One region of the Paenibacillus uliginis N3/975 genome, then DNA from elsewhere that is predicted to be linked to it. Evidence: riboswitches for the same ligand, from Rfam matches in the RefSeq annotation. Region 1 holds a riboswitch; the other holds the start of a gene.
What was found. Region 1 has a riboswitch for glycine ahead of gcvH (glycine cleavage system protein GcvH). Riboswitches for the same ligand answer to the same signal wherever they lie in the genome.
Positions count from the first base shown of each region.

Region 2: another riboswitch for glycine. It lies ahead of B9N86_RS19135 (alanine/glycine:cation symporter family protein); the one in region 1 lies ahead of gcvH (glycine cleavage system protein GcvH).

Region 1 covers NZ_LT840184.1:2,470,868-2,480,047, forward strand. The annotation lists gene gcvPA (aminomethyl-transferring glycine dehydrogenase subunit GcvPA) at 1-1,184, opposite strand, end outside; gene gcvT (glycine cleavage system aminomethyltransferase GcvT) at 1,184-2,290, opposite strand; glycine riboswitch at 2,393-2,504, opposite strand; glycine riboswitch at 2,508-2,605, opposite strand; glycine riboswitch at 2,777-2,892, shown strand; gene gcvH (glycine cleavage system protein GcvH) at 3,060-3,449, shown strand; gene B9N86_RS11780 (response regulator) at 4,075-5,589, opposite strand; gene B9N86_RS11785 (cache domain-containing sensor histidine kinase) at 5,586-7,322, opposite strand; gene B9N86_RS11790 (ABC transporter substrate-binding protein) at 7,513-8,832, shown strand; gene B9N86_RS11795 (carbohydrate ABC transporter permease) at 9,012-9,180, shown strand, end outside.
Region 2 covers NZ_LT840184.1:4,027,057-4,036,236, reverse strand. The annotation lists gene B9N86_RS19175 (NAD(P)/FAD-dependent oxidoreductase) at 221-1,267, shown strand; gene B9N86_RS19170 (MarR family winged helix-turn-helix transcriptional regulator) at 1,388-1,813, shown strand; gene B9N86_RS19165 (MFS transporter) at 1,892-3,307, shown strand; gene B9N86_RS19160 (histidine phosphatase family protein) at 3,475-3,756, shown strand; gene csaA (chaperone CsaA) at 4,055-4,384, shown strand; gene B9N86_RS19150 (DMP19 family protein) at 4,468-4,938, shown strand; gene B9N86_RS30840 (hypothetical protein) at 5,029-5,190, shown strand; gene B9N86_RS19145 (class I SAM-dependent methyltransferase) at 5,235-5,717, shown strand; gene B9N86_RS19140 (GNAT family N-acetyltransferase) at 5,743-6,282, shown strand; glycine riboswitch at 6,478-6,577, shown strand; gene B9N86_RS19135 (alanine/glycine:cation symporter family protein) at 6,729-8,072, shown strand; gene B9N86_RS19130 (hypothetical protein) at 8,537-8,923, shown strand; gene B9N86_RS19125 (hypothetical protein) at 9,091-9,180, shown strand, end outside.

The DNA of each region.
Region 1 (9,180 bases):
TCAACCCCATCTGGCAATTTCACGACAAATTCATTAAAGAATGGCGAAGCGAATTCTATATCTAGGGAGCCTTTCGTGATGCATTCGGAGGCGTAATGCGATTTACGGACATTAAGCAATGCGACCTCCTGCATACCCATCTTTCCAAGGGTAGACATATACACAGAGGCGCAAAGTGCCAATAATGCCTGGTTGGAACAAATGTTCGATGTCGCTTTTTCGCGTCTGATATGCTGCTCACGGGCTTGCAGCGTAAGAACGAAGCCGCGCTTGCCGTCCCGATCGACGGTCTGGCCGACAATCCGGCCTGGAATACGGCGCATCAACGGCTCGGATACCGCGAAGAAACCGCAGGTCGGACCGCCAAGCGAAGCTGGTATACCTAGGGGCTGGGCATCGCCGACAACGATGTCAGCACCTAGTTCTCCAGGTGATTCAAGCAGGCCAAGGGAAAGCGGGTTCACACTAAGCACGAGCAGTGATTTTTGGGCATGAACTAGCGGCTCGATGGCTTTTACGTCCTCAATGCATCCGAAGAAGTTTGGAGATTGGATAAGGACTGCAGCCGTATCATCTGTAATAGCAGACGCCAAAGCATCGGTGTCGGTAACGCCGTTTTTGAAGCCTACCTCTACAACTTCAAGGCCAAGGCCGTGAGCAGAAGTAAGGACTATTTCCCGAGCTTCCGGATGAACGGTACGGGAAATGACAATCTTCTTGCGCTTCGTAGCGCCTGACGCAAGTGCCGCCGCTTCTGCAAGAGCAGTGGAGCCGTCATACATACTGGCATTGGCTACCTTCATCCCGGTCAGCTCACAGATATAAGATTGAAATTCAAAGATCGCTTGCAGCTCACCTTGACTGACCTCCGCCTGGTAAGGCGTATACGCTGTGTAAAATTCGGATCGTGAAATGACATGATTAAGTACAACAGGAATATGATGATCGTACAACCCTGCACCCAGAAAGCTGGTGTAACGTTCAAAATCAGCATTGCGAGCGGCAAGTCCGTTCATATACTTTAGAAGTTCAGGCTCACTTAGTTTTTCGGACATGGGCAGAACTCCGTCGTAACGCACCTCAGCAGGAATATCTGCAAATAGATCCTCAATGGATTCCGCGCCAACAGCGGCAAGCATTTCAGATTGATCCTGCTCAGTCATCGGTAAATAACGATGCTTCATCATAAGGTTTCTCCTTTTTTATAAAATGGTGTCTTTACTACGATCGCTTTAAGTCGCTTACCGCGAATTTCAATCGAAACCTCAGTCCCTACTGGAGCATATCTGCTGTCGATCAGTGCAAGGCCGAGATTTCGCTTCGACGTTGGTGACTGCGTACCGCTAGTGATTTCACCGATTAGAGAATCGTCCACATACACCAGGTAATGAGAGCGGGGGATCCCGCGATCAATTAGTTCAACACCAACAAGCTTACGGGATACACCTTCGTTCTTTTGCAGAGCTAATGCATCTCGTCCAATAAAGTTGCCTTTGTCCAGCTTTACGAAGTATCCAAGACCTGCTTCAAGCGGAGAAATGGTGTCTGACAGTTCTTGGCCGTACAGCGCGAGCTTAGCTTCGAATCGAAGAGTATCACGCGCACCAAGCCCTGCCGGAATCAGGCCGTTCGGCTCGCCGGCAGCGAGCAGCCCTGTCCATATGGCCGAAGCAGATTCAGCTGGGCAATATATTTCGAAGCCGTCCTCGCCGGTGTAACCGGTACGGGAGAGGAGAACGGAGGTACCGCATACATCCGCGTTTTGAATAAAATGAAAAGATGACAGTGTATGAACAGGTTCATCGCTCACCTTAGATAAAATAGCCGCGGCTTCAGGACCCTGCAGGGCAATGAGAGCGGTTTCTATCGAGATGTTTTGAAGGTCAACGCCATCGATGAGATGGTCCTTTAACCACTGTAAATCCTTGTCGATGTTAGATGCATTCACAACTAGCATAAATTGATTATCTGAGAGCTTGTAGACTAGCAGATCGTCCACGGTGCCGCCGTTATCATTGCACATAGGAGCATATTGGGCCTGACCGACAGACAACCGCGAAACATCATTAGTAACCATTTGCTGCAAAAAAACCTCGGCGTTTGGCCCGGTTACCAGAAATTCACCCATATGGGAAACGTCGAACAGACCGGCTTGTCGGCGTACAGCTTCGTGTTCTCGAACAATTCCGTGAAACTGTACAGGCAGCTCCCAGCCTCCAAAATCGATGCAGCGGACGGATGGGAAATCCGAGTAAAGCGGGTAAAGCGGCGTTCGTTGCAATGAACTCATTTTGAGCACCTCTTTAGCATGAAATTGGGACTACACAAAAAAAGACAGGCAAAAGGAATAACATACGCGCAAAGCAAGCTTTGCCGTATCATTGTCCTTCTGCTCTGTCCTTTGTACCTGAGAGTTACCTCTACACAAATTATGTAAGCAAGATATGAAGCGCGTGTGAGTTTCCCCTTTGGTGATCCTATATGTATCAGGATTCTCTCCAGAGGTGCGTCCAGTAAAAGTCCTTTTGCCTGAGAGATTCACCGTTGTTTCGGTTTACTCCTTCGGCGTTACCCGTTAGTCGGTAATCTCTCCCAATACCTTCATCCGCTTATTCAGCTCTATTATGCTTTTTGTTCTTCACATCATTATAACCGTCGGTCTCTGTAACGTGTCAACCTTTAGTTCGTCAAAAAATATTATTTTTGTCAGCTATATTGACATGATCTGCTAAGTGCTTTATCCTGTGGAAGAAATCAATCAAATTACATATTGTGGATGACGATGGACGGGAGAGACCGCAACGCCAATTAAGGTGGCGGCACCGAAGGAGCAATTCGTTACACCTGCCGGTTAACGAGTAATCTCTCAGGTAAAAGTACCGCTGTCTGACGCAACTCTGGAGAGAGCGAAAGCCGCCAAAGGGGAAACGAAGGGCCGTAAAAGAGACGGTCGTTCATAAACTCTCAGGTACCGAGGACAGAGAAGAGGCGCGAGTCTTTTCCTGTCCTTTTTTTATTTTGTTTGAATCCATTTCATATTAAGAAAAGAGGAAATTCAAATGAGTGAAATCAGAGAGCAATTGGTGTACAGTGAAGATCATGAATGGGCGTTGAAGGTGGAAGGCAACATCGTACGTATTGGAATTACCGATCACGCACAATGCCAACTGGGCGATATTGTTTTTGTGGAGCTGCCGGAGGTTGGATCAGACGTAGCTGCAGGGGATAGCATAGGATCAATTGAATCCGTAAAGACGGTATCGGAGCTTTATTGTCCGGTATCCGGTAAAATAACCAAGTTGAATGGAGATCTTGAGTCGCAGCCGGAGCTGGTGAACAGTGAACCGTACGAAGGCGGTTGGATTGTTGAGATCGAAGTTGAAGGCGATCTGGAGGAAGCACTTGCCAAGCTGCTTACTGCGGAAGCATATCGGGCTAAGGTGGATTAATTTAAATAAATTTAGATAAGAATGTTTGATGAAGAACGCTCTTAAATGAGTATTGTCCACGATTAGATCGTGGACTTTTTTATTTGCTGGATTGTCAAGGGGGCACAATAGTACAATTCAAGAGTTGGAATTATGTGGATTAGTCTAAAACATATCTCAATTTGACGGTGCCGCGAAATCAGTGGTTATAGATAAGGAACCAGTGATTTTGGTGTAATGGAAGAACGGATAGCTATACGAATCCTCCTTTCTGAACAACAAAAACAACGAAGGCAACAATAAGATTGCATGACAAATAATCCTTTTGTCTCATGAATCTTTAAAGTTGTCTTGTATCTGCGTAAGCTGGTTACTGATTGTTTCAAGGATTGCATCAAATCCAGACGGAAGCGTCATCCGTTTAAGCCCTCTACCGAAAGCCAAAAGATGTCGAGTGAAACACTGTTATCCCATATTCATTACCCCCGCTTTATTCCATATGTCTACATCAGGTTTTACTATGTTTGGGTACAAGTCGTTTTACGAATGATAAAAACACATAATTGTTACTTGATACTCACCAAGACTTCGGGTTTAGTATTTCTATACCGGAACATTGGAGAGAGCTTAATATCATGAACGGGTTCTACAAAAACGTGTGCACCTTATTCCTTTCACGGAACTCTGACGGATAGCATCCGGTATATTCTGTGAACAGCTTCGTGAAATGGCGCGGGCTGTAATAACCAACGGCTTCGGCAACCTCCTGCACTTTGAGATGGGGCTCCTTAAGCAGGAGCTCCTTCGCTTTCAGCATTCTCGTTTCGGTTACGTATTTTAGAAAGGTACTGCCGTGCTTTTTATGGAACAAAGAGCTTAAATAGTTAGGCGTCACATGGAACATATCCGCGATTTGCTTGATTCCGATGTCATGCATATACTGCTGCTCCACATAAGCGATCACTTGCTGCACGATATCTTTGGACGAATTGTCGTGTCGCGAAGCCTGGGATAACATGCGATCGCCATGATTTTTCAAAAGAGCAAACCAGCTTGCCTGATCCACGCACGTTCCCGGCTCTAACGTGATGCCGAGCGAACGTGAAATATATTCATGAATACGGCGCCATAGGTGTTGATCCGCAGAGAGTGCCCCGTTCCATTCTTTCTCCATGCAATCGACAGCTTTTAGGTATCCAAGATAGTCTTCCCGGCGGAATAATCGGCGTAGATTATCTACGTGAGTGCTTATAGGAAGACACTCGGCTCGTTCAATTATTGTGCTTAACTCACTTAGCGGATAGACTCCTCCAATCGGGAACAGCACGCGTAGGGAAGAGACTCGCTGCAGTTCTTCGATCTGCCCCACCATCGTTTGCAGATTCGAACACTCCTCTAATTGTATCGTCGTAATTGCACGGGAAGCGGCAAGCTGATCCTGAAGCAAATGCTTCACGGTTCTCTCCATCTTCTGCTGCAGCTCTAGCGCTTGATGATGGTGCAAAGCCGGCCATGCCCACAATATCGCGGGTTGGCCGCCCGGAAGCGACATTGCCAAGGAATAAAGACTGTTAGTAAGAGATTGATTATGGATCAGGCTGCGCAAGGTTTCGATGAATCGTTGTTGTCGTTCATGTTCTTCATGATCGCATAGGAAATCATCGAAATAGAACACACTTGCTTTGCAATGCAGCGTTTCAAGTAAATGATCGCCCTGGCTGACCCCACTTCTGCCCTGAATACTCGAAACAATCGCATGTTCGATCTGACGGCTACGTTCCATGATGTGCGCATCATGCAGCTCTTGTACGTGGGTCAAGCTGTCGTGGACTTCTTCCAGACTGATCGGCTTTAGCAAATAGTTGCACGCCCCAAGGCGTATCGCCTCTCGCGCATATTGGAACTCCGAATAGCCGCTTAAAATAATCCATTTGGTATGAGGGGACACTGTTTTGCCATGAGCGATTACTTCCAAGCCGTTCAGCTTCGGCATTCGAATATCAACGAATACAAGATCGGGCTGCCGCTCGGTTACGAAACGAATCGCTTCTTCACCGTTACGGGCTTCCCCGATGACGTGGACAGGCATGCCCAGTTCGTCCAGCATGCTTCTCAGGCTGGCTCTGATCAAGCTTTCATCGTCTGCAACTAAGATATTCATGATGCATTCTCCTCCTTAGGGATTTTGATTGCAATGCATGTGCCGATTCCGAGCTCGCTGTTCACGGTTAATGTTGCTTTCGGGAAGACTTGCTGCAATCTTGCCCTTACGTTGGCGAGGCCGACATGCGATTGAGAATGTGACGCGTTCGGATCGAAGCCGACGCCGTCGTCACGCACTTCGATGCATATTTGCGCGTTGCCGTCCTCGCTTGCTATCAATGCGGATATATAAATGGCATGCTCTTGATCATCGGGTTCAACTCCATGGATAATCGCGTTCTCCAATAGAGGTTGAATAAGCAATTTCGGAATACGGAACTGGGCAGTCTCCGTGTCATGATGAATCTGGATCGTCAGCCTATCCTGGAAGCGAAGCTGCTGCAGTAATGCATATTTTGTTAAAAAATTGAATTCCTGTTCGACCGTTGTCCATTGATTCTCCTCCAGGATGTAACGAAGCATGCCGCTCAGCGAAATAATGGCGCTCTCCAGCTTCTTTTTGTCTCCAATGCGGTTCAACCCGATAAAGCCGGACAGCACGTTGTATAGAAAATGGGGCTGAATTTGCGATTGCAAGGCTCGATATTCTGCATTTCGCTGTGCCAGCACCGCTTTATATTCCCGGTTGATTAATTCGTCCAGTTGCATGACCATCTTGTTTAATGACTGTCCGAGATAGGAAAGTTCGTCCGATCCCTCCCCTTCGTAGCGTGCTTGCATATTCCCATTGCGTACTTTGGTCATTACTGCCTTCATTTGAGCGATCGGCTTGACGATCCATTGCGAGGAGTAAAGAAAAATAAAGAAAGTGACGAAGAGTCCTCCAATCGATATCAAAACCGCCGTGATGTACATCCAGCGTACTTTCTGTTGTATCTCCTCATTGGATAAAAACACGGTAATTTCCCAATTTGCCGGTTTGATGGTTTGAGAAACGGTAACGTATCCGGTTTCTTGTGCGTTGGGGGTTCCTCTCGCTCGAAGCTGCTTGATCATTTCATCGGTCAGCGGCTTGCCCGCATAGATCACATTTTTTCTTTCATCTACGATCGCGACAACTGAACTGACGTTAAATTGAATATCCTTCGTTATTTTCTCGAGTACATTCGTATCCGCATCGGCCGATATGACGGCGAGCGGTTGTCCGGAATCCGGATTTTTGATTAAACGGGATACGGAAAACACTTGGATGTCTGAGGGGTTGGTCAAGTAAGTTTGCGGGTGGGAACTGATGAACGCGACTTTCCCGTTTTTTTCTATGGCTTGTTGATACCATGATTCGTCCTGGAATGGAAAGTTCGGTATGAGGTCGATGCTATTGTTTTTAGTCGTTAAATATGGCTTTCCGTTCATCGTAATCATGAGCGTACTGAGAATATCTTTGCGAGTGTTAATTAAATAGTTGGGCAGCGTTCCTTTTAAAGCACGATCCGTCTGCAGTTTCGTGTATGCGCTTGCAGAATCGTATACATTGTCGGCAATGATTTTAAGCGACTGAATGACATTATCGTTCAAATAGGGAGAGGCCGTCAACCGCTCCAAATCATCCAAATAGGTTTCAATATTGCCGGCTACGGCATGGAGTGTTCCTTCGGTTAGCTTCTCCGTATCTTTGGTGAGCACATATTGGGCGTAGAAGGGGAGTGCAAAAGCCAAGATGGAAAATGGAGTGACAATGGTCAGAGCATACACTAGCGTGAGCTTCGAGCGTAGAGACTTGAACGTGACCATAACGGATCAACCTCCTTCATTCTTGTATAAAGGATAGGTACACTCCGCAGGTAAGTCAATACGAAAATCGATAGTGTAGAAATGAGCGGTGCAATCGTAGGTTTGCAGCATATGAAAGCGCAATCATTAATGATATCGTTAGGACTGAAATGATGGAATAACATACAACTTTATAGCAAGGGGGATACGGATGAGACAGATGAATGGGTTCAAAATGCTTACGATTCTTGTTATCGCTGCATTTCTGCTCGCAGCTTGCGGTACATCGAGTACAGGGGGCGACGCGGCGGGAGGAAAGACATCCAATAGCGATTCGGGTCAAACAACGGGGAATGATGGAAATGCCAAGGTAAATCTAACCGTCATGACCAACGTTGTCGGTGAACCCGCGAAAGTGCTGCAGGATATTGCAAACAAATTCATGCAGGAGAATCCGGAAATTAAAGTGGATTTCAGCGCGCCGGGTGCCGAGTACGAGAACATTATGAGGATGAAGATGGCGTCCAACGAGCTGCCGGATGTGTTCGCTACGCACGGCTGGGCCAAGGTTCGCTACGGTGCGTATTTAGCCGATCTGAAAGACGAGGAATGGGCAGGCAAGTTGAGCGCCACAATCAAGCCGTCCGTGACCGACGAGCAGGGGAAAGTGTTTGTGCTGCCGATGGACGAGGACAAGGGGAGTCCCGTATACAATGCTGCAGTGCTTGAGAAGTATGGCATACAGGTTCCAATGACATGGGACGAGTTGATGAAGGCTGCTGAAGATATCAAAACGAAAAGTGGCGGAGAAGTGGTCCCTATTCATATTGGAGGAGCGGATTCATGGCCGATTGGGCAATTTTTCGATTTCTATGCGACATCGGTCTTTATAAGCCCGGAGAAGAATGATGCTGCGCAGCTGCTGGACGGCACATTCGATTGGAATCGCTTCGACGCCCTGCCGCAAATGTTCTTATCCTTGCAGGAGAAGGGGTACTTAAACAAGGATGTCCTGACAGCCAAATATAGCGATTCCGCGAAGGCTTTCGCCGAAGGAAAGGCGGCATTCGGCATCTATGGCCCGTTCCTTATTGAAGAAGCGAAGAAGTTCAACCCTGATTTGAAAGCAGGCTTGATGCCGATCCATTCAGTCGTGGCGGGCGATGCTCCAACCTTGGTTGGAGGGGAGAAGACGACATGGGGAGTATGGAAGGATTCCCCGCACAGTGAAGCGGCCCGGAAATTCGTCGCTTACTACGCCAAACCGGAGAACGTCGCTTTAGTTTCGGCCTCGAATGCGCTTCCTCCCGGAATTGACGGCGTATCGATCGCTGCAGGCGACTTAACGGCCGACTTTGAAAAGTATAAAGATTTGCGAGTGTTCCCGTACTTTGATCGAGTGTACTTGCCGAACGGGATGTGGGATGTCATGTGCAAAAATGGCCAGGATTTGTTGGCAGGAGGCATTACGCCTCGCGAATTTTCGGAAAACATGAAAAAGGAATACGAAAGATTGCGGGCTGCTCAATAAAGCAGAATGATAAGGAAATGGCCTGCGGGTTGCTTGCCTTCCTGCGGGCTAATTTAACACCTAGGAGGGAGCGTATGGCTAGAAGTCTGTCAGGGGTTGATTCCTCGCGAGGAGGAATTGCGCAATCGCAATCCAACTTTGTAGTCAGATGGATTTATTCTGCCGGAATACTCAATTTGATGTACGTCCCGGCATTACTGTTATTCGCCGTTTTCATCTTTTACCCGCTTATTCAAGGAATTAAAATTTCCTTCACCAACTGGGATGGCTACTCCCAGAGTTACGCTTGGGTAGGATTGGAAAAGTACCGGCTTATGTTTTCGGACCAAAAGATTCTGCAGACGATTC
Region 2 (9,180 bases), 1.6 Mb from region 1:
CTATATGACGGGAGACTGCCCGGAATCAGAGGCATCATAATCCAATGCGGTCGAGATGTATACCAGATGAATAAAGATGTATATTGACAAATCAGAATGCTGGTACCATACTTATTAATCATATTTATATATAAAGTTTAAAAATATGATTAATAAGTTGCTTGGACGTGTAATTCTTGCTGCATGTCCGGGACGATTCAGATGAGGTGAAGGTGAGATAATGACAGAGAACCTGGAGTTATATGATGTTACTATTTTGGGAGGTGGCCCTGCGGGGATGTATACTGCTTTCTACAGCGGGATACGCGAATTAAAGACGAAGGTGATCGACGCCCAGTACCAATTGGGAGGCACACTGTTGTATTATTTGGACAAGATGGTGTGGGATGTAGGTGGAATACCGCCAATAACAGGCAAACAGCTGACTGAGCATTTGATCCAGCAGGTGAATACATTTGAACCAACCATTGTGTTGGGGCAAGAAATTGACGATTTGGAGCGAAGGGATGACGGTACTTTTGTACTTACCTCCACAGCCGGAGATCGGCATTGGACGCGAACTATTATTATGGCGATTGGCTTTGGCGGATTGCGCAAGTCGGTTAAGATCGAGATCGACGGGGCAGAACGCTACGAAAATACGAATTTATATTATTCGGTACATAATCTGGAAGACTTTCGGGGCAAGCGGGTATTGATCTCTGGAGGCGGTGATTCGGCTGTTGATTGGGCGAATGAGTTGGAACCGATTGCGGCGAGTGTGACGTTGGTTCATCGGCGTGACCAATTCAAGGGGCTTGAGCGAAGCGTATCAAACATGAAAGCTTCTTCCGTGTCGATTCGGACGCCTTATCGGGTGGAGGGGTTTCATAGTGAAGACGGAGTGTCGATTCAGCAGGTCAATATATGCCATGCAGAATCGGGGGAGAGTGAGCAACTGCATGTGGATGCGGTGATTGTATGCCATGGGGTGACATATGAGTATGGACGGATTCGGGAATGGGGACTCGGCATTGGCAAATGGAATCTTGACGTAACCGATAAAATGGAAACGGCGATTCCCGGCATTTTCGCTGTGGGCGATTTCGTTCATTATGGGAGCAAGGTCATGCTTATTGCCGGGGCGTTCAATGATGCAGTGCTGGCCCTAAACAGTGCGAAGCTGTATATCGAGCCAAATGCGGAGAAGATGGCCAGAATATCGTCCGAAAACACCCGATTCAATGAATTAAACCGGCAGTTAGGCGTAGTTGACGATGACGAGTAAAAAGGGAACTAAGCCATCCCTTTAATACCACTGGCGCCTGAGAGCATTGACACGTTGCAAGGGCTGGAATTATAATGGTCATAGCAACTATCATCATGTCAATTATCATGGAGGCCTCCATTGGAATTAGAAAAATATATAGGCGTTATTGTACACCGGGCTGATCTGAAGCTGAACAACTATTATCAAAAAGTAGTTAACCCCTTTGACATTACAGTCGATCAATGGGAAATACTAGTCATTCTGTGGGAAAGGGAGGGAATTACTCAAAAAGAGCTTGCCGAAAGATTGTACAAGGATCAGACGAACATTGCCCGCATGCTGTTCAAGCTGGAGAAGAAAGGTTTTATTTATCGTGTGACGCATGAGACGGATCGGAGATCTCTACGCGTATATTTGACCGATAAAGGACACGAGATTAAAGATGAAATTCTTGCTCCTTCGATTGAAGCGTACAAGAAAACGATTGAAGGATTAACGGAAGAAGAAGTTGAGACTTTCCGCAGGATTCTTTCTGTCATGTACAACAATGTTAAAGATCTCTAAAGGAGGTCAGGGAATATAGTTGTCATGACCATTATGATCAAAGCTAGTATATAATAAGAAGTTGTGGAGAGTGATACGATGGAAACAAATCATACTAAAGCCGGAATTTTTGACGTTCCGTACCGAGCGTTGACAATTGGTATTATTCTTGCCGTAACAACCGTAGCATTTGAAGGGCTGGCCATTACGACGATTGCTCCTAATGTGGCGCAGCATTTGAACGGTCTGCATTTATATGGATGGATATTCAGCTCTTTTTTATTGTCGCAAATCGTTGGTTCCATGATCATCGGACAGCAGATTAACAAACTAGGCGTGTATACCTCATTTATCGTATCAATTCTCATCTTTGTGATCGGTATAACGGTTGCGGGGACTTCCGTGAATATGCCCATGTTAATCGCAGGGAGAGCGTTTCAAGGTTTTGGCGCGGGTGCGATTATAACCTGTGTTTACTACAGCATTACATTAAGTTATCCCGACGCGCTCAGAACGAAAATACTTGCTGCATTTTCAAGCGCTTATATTATGCCGGCATTAATCGGTCCTTATTTGGCAGGACTTCTGGCGGAATTTTTCTCGTGGAGAGTTGTATTCTGGTTTGTTCTTCCGTTGATCGCTTTAGCCGTCATGCTGACTCTTCCTTCATTCCGTAAGCTTCAGCTTCAGGCAAGCGTGAATAACACAACGATTAAAAAAGGCTTTTCCAAAGAAGTGTATGCGATTATATTAACTGTCGGTACGGGATTGCTGCTAACTGGGTTAGGTTGGATATCCGAATGGAAAGGAATTGTGCTGACGATTGCAGGAGTTCTCATCATGATTAAACCTTTGCGCAAGTTATTGCCAGAAGGTACCTTTACTGTTAAAAAGGGTTTGCCGGCAACTATCGTTACAAGAGGGTTATATGTTGCGTGTTACGTTGCTACGGAAAGCTACGTTGTGTTGGCGCTAACCGAAGTGAAGGGGTTTTCTGCAGATCTCGCAGGGTTGATTGTTGCTGCTGGTGCATTAAGCTGGTCTACCGCAGCTTGGCTGCAATCCCGGTTTGATGAAAGAGACGGCGGCACCGGCAGAAGAAAACGAGTAATTATCGGTATCGGTATCATGATCGTTGGAGTCGCGTTAGTTATCGCTTCAATCAGGCTTCCAGACGACGGACTCGTATATGCATTGATATCGCAGCTATTCACAGGATTCGGCATCGGCCTGGCCAATCCGACGACAGGCGCTATCGCACTGCAGCATGCCCGGGCAGGCGAAGAAGGGGAAGTTTCCGCCGTTATTCAATTCATCGATGCATTTAGTCCGGGACTAAGCATCGGGATCGGCGGAGCTTTAATAGCGATTAGCGAAACGTTTAAGTGGGGCATTTTTACGGGGGTTATGCTGGCGTTGTTGATTCAGCTGCTTTTTATCATCATAAGTTTTGTCATTTCCTTCCGCATACAAAAAGAAAAGCAGGCTAAACAGTCTTCGTTTCCATTGACGTAATGGGTCTGTAGAATCGTTATTGATAGGAAGAAGGCCATAGAAGATCTGAAAGAAGTCGAATTGTTGGAAGACTTTTGTTAGAACCCATTGTTAAATAAATGGGTTCTTTTCTGCGTTTTAGTTCAATACGAGAACGAGTTTTAAGTTCGAAGAATCTGGATAACTGGATGGAACTCTTAAAGGAAACATATGAGAACCTAGAAATAGTTTATGAAGGAGGAGAATCATCCAGAGAAGCAATGAATAGAGGAATGGAAGTAATTAACGAAATTATCAACGGACCATACCAAAATGTAGTGGTAGTAACTCATGGTGCATTAATGTCTTTGATATTAAAGTATTTTAATAATTCTATAGGATATGAAGAATGGCGTAAATTAACAAATCCTGATATTTATTTAATAAGTAAAGAAAATCAGGAATATGAAGTGGGTCGAATTTGGATGTAGACTTAGTGGCAGATAGTGAGCAGGAAGACGACATTACCTGTTTACATCGTATTTGCGCTGCAATACTAACACTTCTGGGTTTGCCAGAGACATTTTGATGAAGCGGTATTTGTTAAGTCGGAGGTGTTTAAGAGCATGTTGAAGGCATCTCAAGATAGCACTTAATCATATAACAACGATTTTTCGCTGCGATCTGAAATTCCTTGATCTACCTGAGGATCTTCGAGAAAAGGATTACCATTAACTATCAATTGTGATATCGTGAAATTAGTATAACTGTAAAATGGAGGCAGCAACCATGGTGACAATTGAGGATTTTATGAAATTAGATATTCGTGTCGGTACTGTTATTAAAGCAGAGCCGTTTCCAGAAGCTCGAAAACCTGCAATAAAATTAGAAATCGATTTTGGTGAGATGGGGATTAAACACTCTTCTGCTCAAATTACACAAAGATATGAACCAGAACAACTTATTGGACGTCAAGTAATCGCTGTAATGAATTTTCCTGTTAGACGTATCGCCGGTTTTAAATCGGAGGTGTTGGTCATCGGCGGTGTTCCTGTAGAGGGTGATGTGGTGCTCCTAAAACCAGATGAACCTGTTAAAAACGGTACACCTATTGCCTAAGACATTAGTGAATATTTAGTTTGGACCAAGTGTTCGTAACACTTGGTCTTTATTACATAATTAAAAAGGAGTTGAAAGCAAACTTGTTAGAACAAGTGAGTGATTCAAAAAGATACAAAGGAGAGATTAAAATAATATTTTCAAAAGACTATATCTTTCAAAGATATGATACAGATAGAGAAAAGATTTCTGAGATGTTGATTGCCATGAGCAGAAATAATCGAACTTTTGAATCACTGAATGAAAGCGAGAGGACGCTCTCATTAGCTTGCAGGCTTGATGGAGAAATTGGTAATGGTGGATTGTCACAGTATTTTTTAAATAGTGAAGGTGTATACATTGAAGAGACAATTAAATGTTTACAATCTCTTAATGCACATGAACATAGAAAAATATTTGATCAAGCTAGTACGGCATATTTATCAAATGAGGATGAAGAAACGAAATATAAATATTGGTCAGATTTAACCGAGAAGTACGATCGGATTGATTATAATTTAATATACAAGTTGTTGATTGAATTTGTAAGAAACCATTGGAATGATTTTGAATAGTGATTTTTATGAAGAGGGAACATTACAGCTCGGAATACAAGTGCTCAATCATGTGAAGTTAATAAAATACGAAATTAGGAGGGGATCTTAGTGCCAAGTCATGATGAAATATATAAGGATCTATCTTTTTCATATGAGGATATGGTTAGTCGGCAACCTGATTTAACGGAGTATATTAAAGAAATCAGGTCATATAAAGGACTGGATGTTTTAGATCTAGGGGCTGGATCAGGAGGCTTTCAAGCTTTATAGCCCTGGAAGCTAACTCACTAGTTTGTACAGATATATCTGAATCTATGTTAGAGCTTTTAGACAAAAAATTAATTAATAATAGTTTGTCTCGCAATTGGACTACCGTTGTAGCTGATCATCGAAAGCTTCCAATCGACAATGCATCAATTGATTTAATTGTATCTGGTTGGAGCATTAGTTACTTAACTAACACGGGCAATATTGATTGGAAAGAGAACCTAGAGTTAATCGTTTCTGAACTTATGCGTGTCTTGAAACCTGCAGGGACAATTATAATATTGGAGACTTTGGGAACTGGAACTGAAAGCCCCAATCCACCTAAGTTTTTAACAGAATATTATTCGCTTCTTGAGAGTAAATACGGTTTTTCACATCGCTGGATAAGGACAGATTATCAGTTTGCAAATACGACAGAAGCTAAAGAAAATATGGAGTTTTTCTTTGGCTCAGATATTTCAAGAAAGATCGATGAAAACCAGTGGTCAACCGTACCTGAATGTGCAGGAATATGGTGGAAGCATGTGTGAACGTTGATCAACCAGGGAGGATTATATGAAAATCTCAATTAGTTTGACTGACCAATCTACAAAATTTATTGTAAACAACTTGTACCCGCTATACTTACATGATTTATCTGAAATATGGGAATGGAAACCGAATAGATATGGTGTATATGAAGATGATGATATATTGACGTTGAATGAGCAAAACAAAGTTTTCGATGTCTGGTGGGAGAATCCATCTGTACTATTCCCGTATTTAGTTAGAGTAGATGATATCCCGGCAGGCTTTGCGTTTGTAGCAACTCCACCTTACACGCCTCATGGCAGTGAATTTTTCATGAATGAGTTTTTTATGTTGAGGCCATTCCGTGGGAAAGGTATAGCTGAAGCTGCAGCAGTACAAGTGTTTAATAAACATAAAGGGTCTTGGGAACTGCAAACAAACCCGACAGAAGCAAATAAGAGGGCTCAATCATTTTGGAGAAAAACAATTCAAAATTACACTTCTGAATCACACCAAGAGGAGTTTGCCAATACAGAGAATGACGGATACAAGATCATTTTTAGATTTGATAATAGTCATTTATAGACTTGTAGATATTAATATAAAGGTGTATTGCCATAGAGAACATCCTTGCGGAATCGCAGACGGTTCTCTATAATAGATAAACAACTTCATAACTGGATGAAGTTTACGGGAGACAGGCGATGGCTTGGCCGAAGGGGCAAAACTCTCAGGCGTTTGCATCATTCTCAAAGGATTGAAGCAAGCAGGACCGTAGACGGACAGAACTCTGGAGAGACTCCGCTGATGTGGGGCACCGAAGGGGCAAGACGTGTCAGTACACGTTAAAACTCTCAGGTAAAAGGACAGGGATTGCAGATATTATGCATCATTATTCGAATTTGTGATTATAATCACCTATCGTTTTATTTGCTTTTCTGCAAAAATGTCCCCAGAGTCAAATCTATCGATTTGACTCTTTTTTCGTGTCGTGAGACACATCGATATCGATGCTGAAGAGGGGAAGAGGAATGTACATGTTAGAACAATGGTTAGACAGTGTGGATCATTTTGTATGGGGGCCGCCGCTTCTTGTATTGTTGGTGGGGACGGGGATTTTTTTCACATTCCGCCTCGGTTTGCTACAAGTTTTTCGTCTGCCGCTGGCACTCAAGCTCGTATTCACCGCAAAAAATGAAGGGCAAGGAGACGTAACTAGCTTTGGCGCGCTTGCTACCGCCCTGGCTGCCACCATTGGAACGGGGAACATTGTCGGTGTAGCGACCGCTATTCAAATGGGCGGCCCGGGAGCGCTGTTCTGGATGTGGATGGCTGCTTTTTTTGGCATGGCAACCAAATACGCCGAAGGTGTGCTGGCCGTAAAGTACCGGAAGATAGACGAGAATGGGCAAGTATCGGGTGGGCCGATGTATTATATTGAACAAGGCTTGGGTGTAAGATATAAACCGCTGGCTGTGTTTTTCGCTGTGAGTGGGGTATTGGTCGCATTTTTCGGGATTGGCACCTTCCCGCAAGTCAATGCCATTGTAACGTCTACGCAGTCAAGTTTGGGTATTCCAGTCGCTGCAACTGCAGCTGTAGTGACCGCTTTGACTGCATTGGTGACCTTTGGAGGGCTCAAGAATATTACAAGGGTGACCACGAAAGTTGTGCCCATCATGGCCATTGTCTATGTGGTAACAAGCTGCATCGTGCTTATTGCCTTCGCTGATAAGCTTCCATACGCTCTGTCGCTCGTGTTTCAGAGCGCGTTCAATCCGACCGCGGCAGGCGGCGGATTTCTCGGCGCTACTGTTATGCTGGCTATTCGCAACGGCATCGCAAGAGGTGTATTTTCAAATGAATCCGGTCTTGGCAGTGCGCCGATTGCGGCCGCTGCGGCCAAGGTGAAATGGCCTGCGGAGCAGGGACTTGTGTCGATGACGGGCACTTTTATAGATACGATTATTGTATGCACACTGACCGGATTGACTCTGATTGTAACCGGCGCTTGGAATGGGGCTGCGGAAGGAGCGGAAATGACACAAGCGGCGTTTGATGCGGCATTACCGTTTGGCTCCTTAATTCTTATGTTTTGCCTCATTTTATTTGCGTTTACGACGATTCTAGGCTGGAATTATTACGGCGAACGCTGCATCGTATACTTATTTGGCGTTAAATCAATCCTGCCTTACCGCATCGTGTTTATCGTTCTGGTCGGAGTGGGCGCGTTTATCAAGCTACAAGCGATCTGGCTGCTCGCGGATATTGTGAATGGACTGATGGCACTGCCGAACCTAGTTGCCCTGCTTGGTTTGTCTGGGGTGGTTGTGACTGAAACGCGTCTTTATCTAAGGCATATGAAACAGAGATAAGAAGGGATTCTGAAAGATAATAAGAGTACAGTAAGGGCGAAGGGCATTTGGACCTCAATAAGACAATGTTTGCTGAGACATGATGGATTTTTCAAAGCGGTATAGTTGTTTATGTGATGAGTGAACAAAATATTGCATTTCCGCTATTGGGCTTACGCCCCTTGCTTTACAGATGTATAATCAAGGAAGATGATCCAGACAACACGCGACCTGACCTAAGATAGGAGATATCTAAGGCCGGGTCGTCTTTTTTTAGGTGGTGTGTCGTCATGAATACGAGAGCGATATACGATAGAACGAAGAATTATATGAAAGTCTCAACTAGTTTGACTGACCAAAAAATTATACTTCAGAATCACACCAAGAGGAGTTTGCCAATACAGAGAATGACGGATACAAGATCATTTTCAGATTTAATAATAGTCATTTATTGACTGTAGATATTAATATAAGGGTGTTTAGTTATGAAGAAAAAGACAAGAAACATGATTATAGATGAAAAAGAATATGTATATGTTTTGAATCAAAAATATAACGAAAAAAGAAGCCATATTACATTAAAGGTTTCTCTAAAAGATAAGAAAAATTTAACATTAACGTTCCTTTTTTGTACATGGGATGATCCTATTACTGGCAGCCCACTATTGATAGGCGTTGATTTGAAAAATAAAAAGACAAATAAAGTAGAAACTTTTAATTTACATCATCCAAAAACGATTAAAAAGTTCATCTTATACGGCTTAAGAAATGGTTGGACCGGAGAAAACATAATCGAATTTCAAAATGGACTAGAAATTTTAAGCGAAATGGGCTATGACATTGCTTGGCTTACACCAAAAACAAATCATTAGGGGTCTAAAGGAGAGATAGAAGTGCAGGCAATTATTTCTTGATATGCGAGAGACAATGCATGACTCAGCATATTTCGGCTGACTGTATACGCAGACAGACTTAATCAGGTGGGATATCGCATAAATATTAGCTGTAGTACTGAAAAAGAGAATTTGGAGGTGTTTCCATGAAGGTATGGATAAAACATCAAGATCCAAACAACAAGTACGGAGCTAAGTTTACTTTAGGCGATAGAGATACACTTTTGCCTGAGACT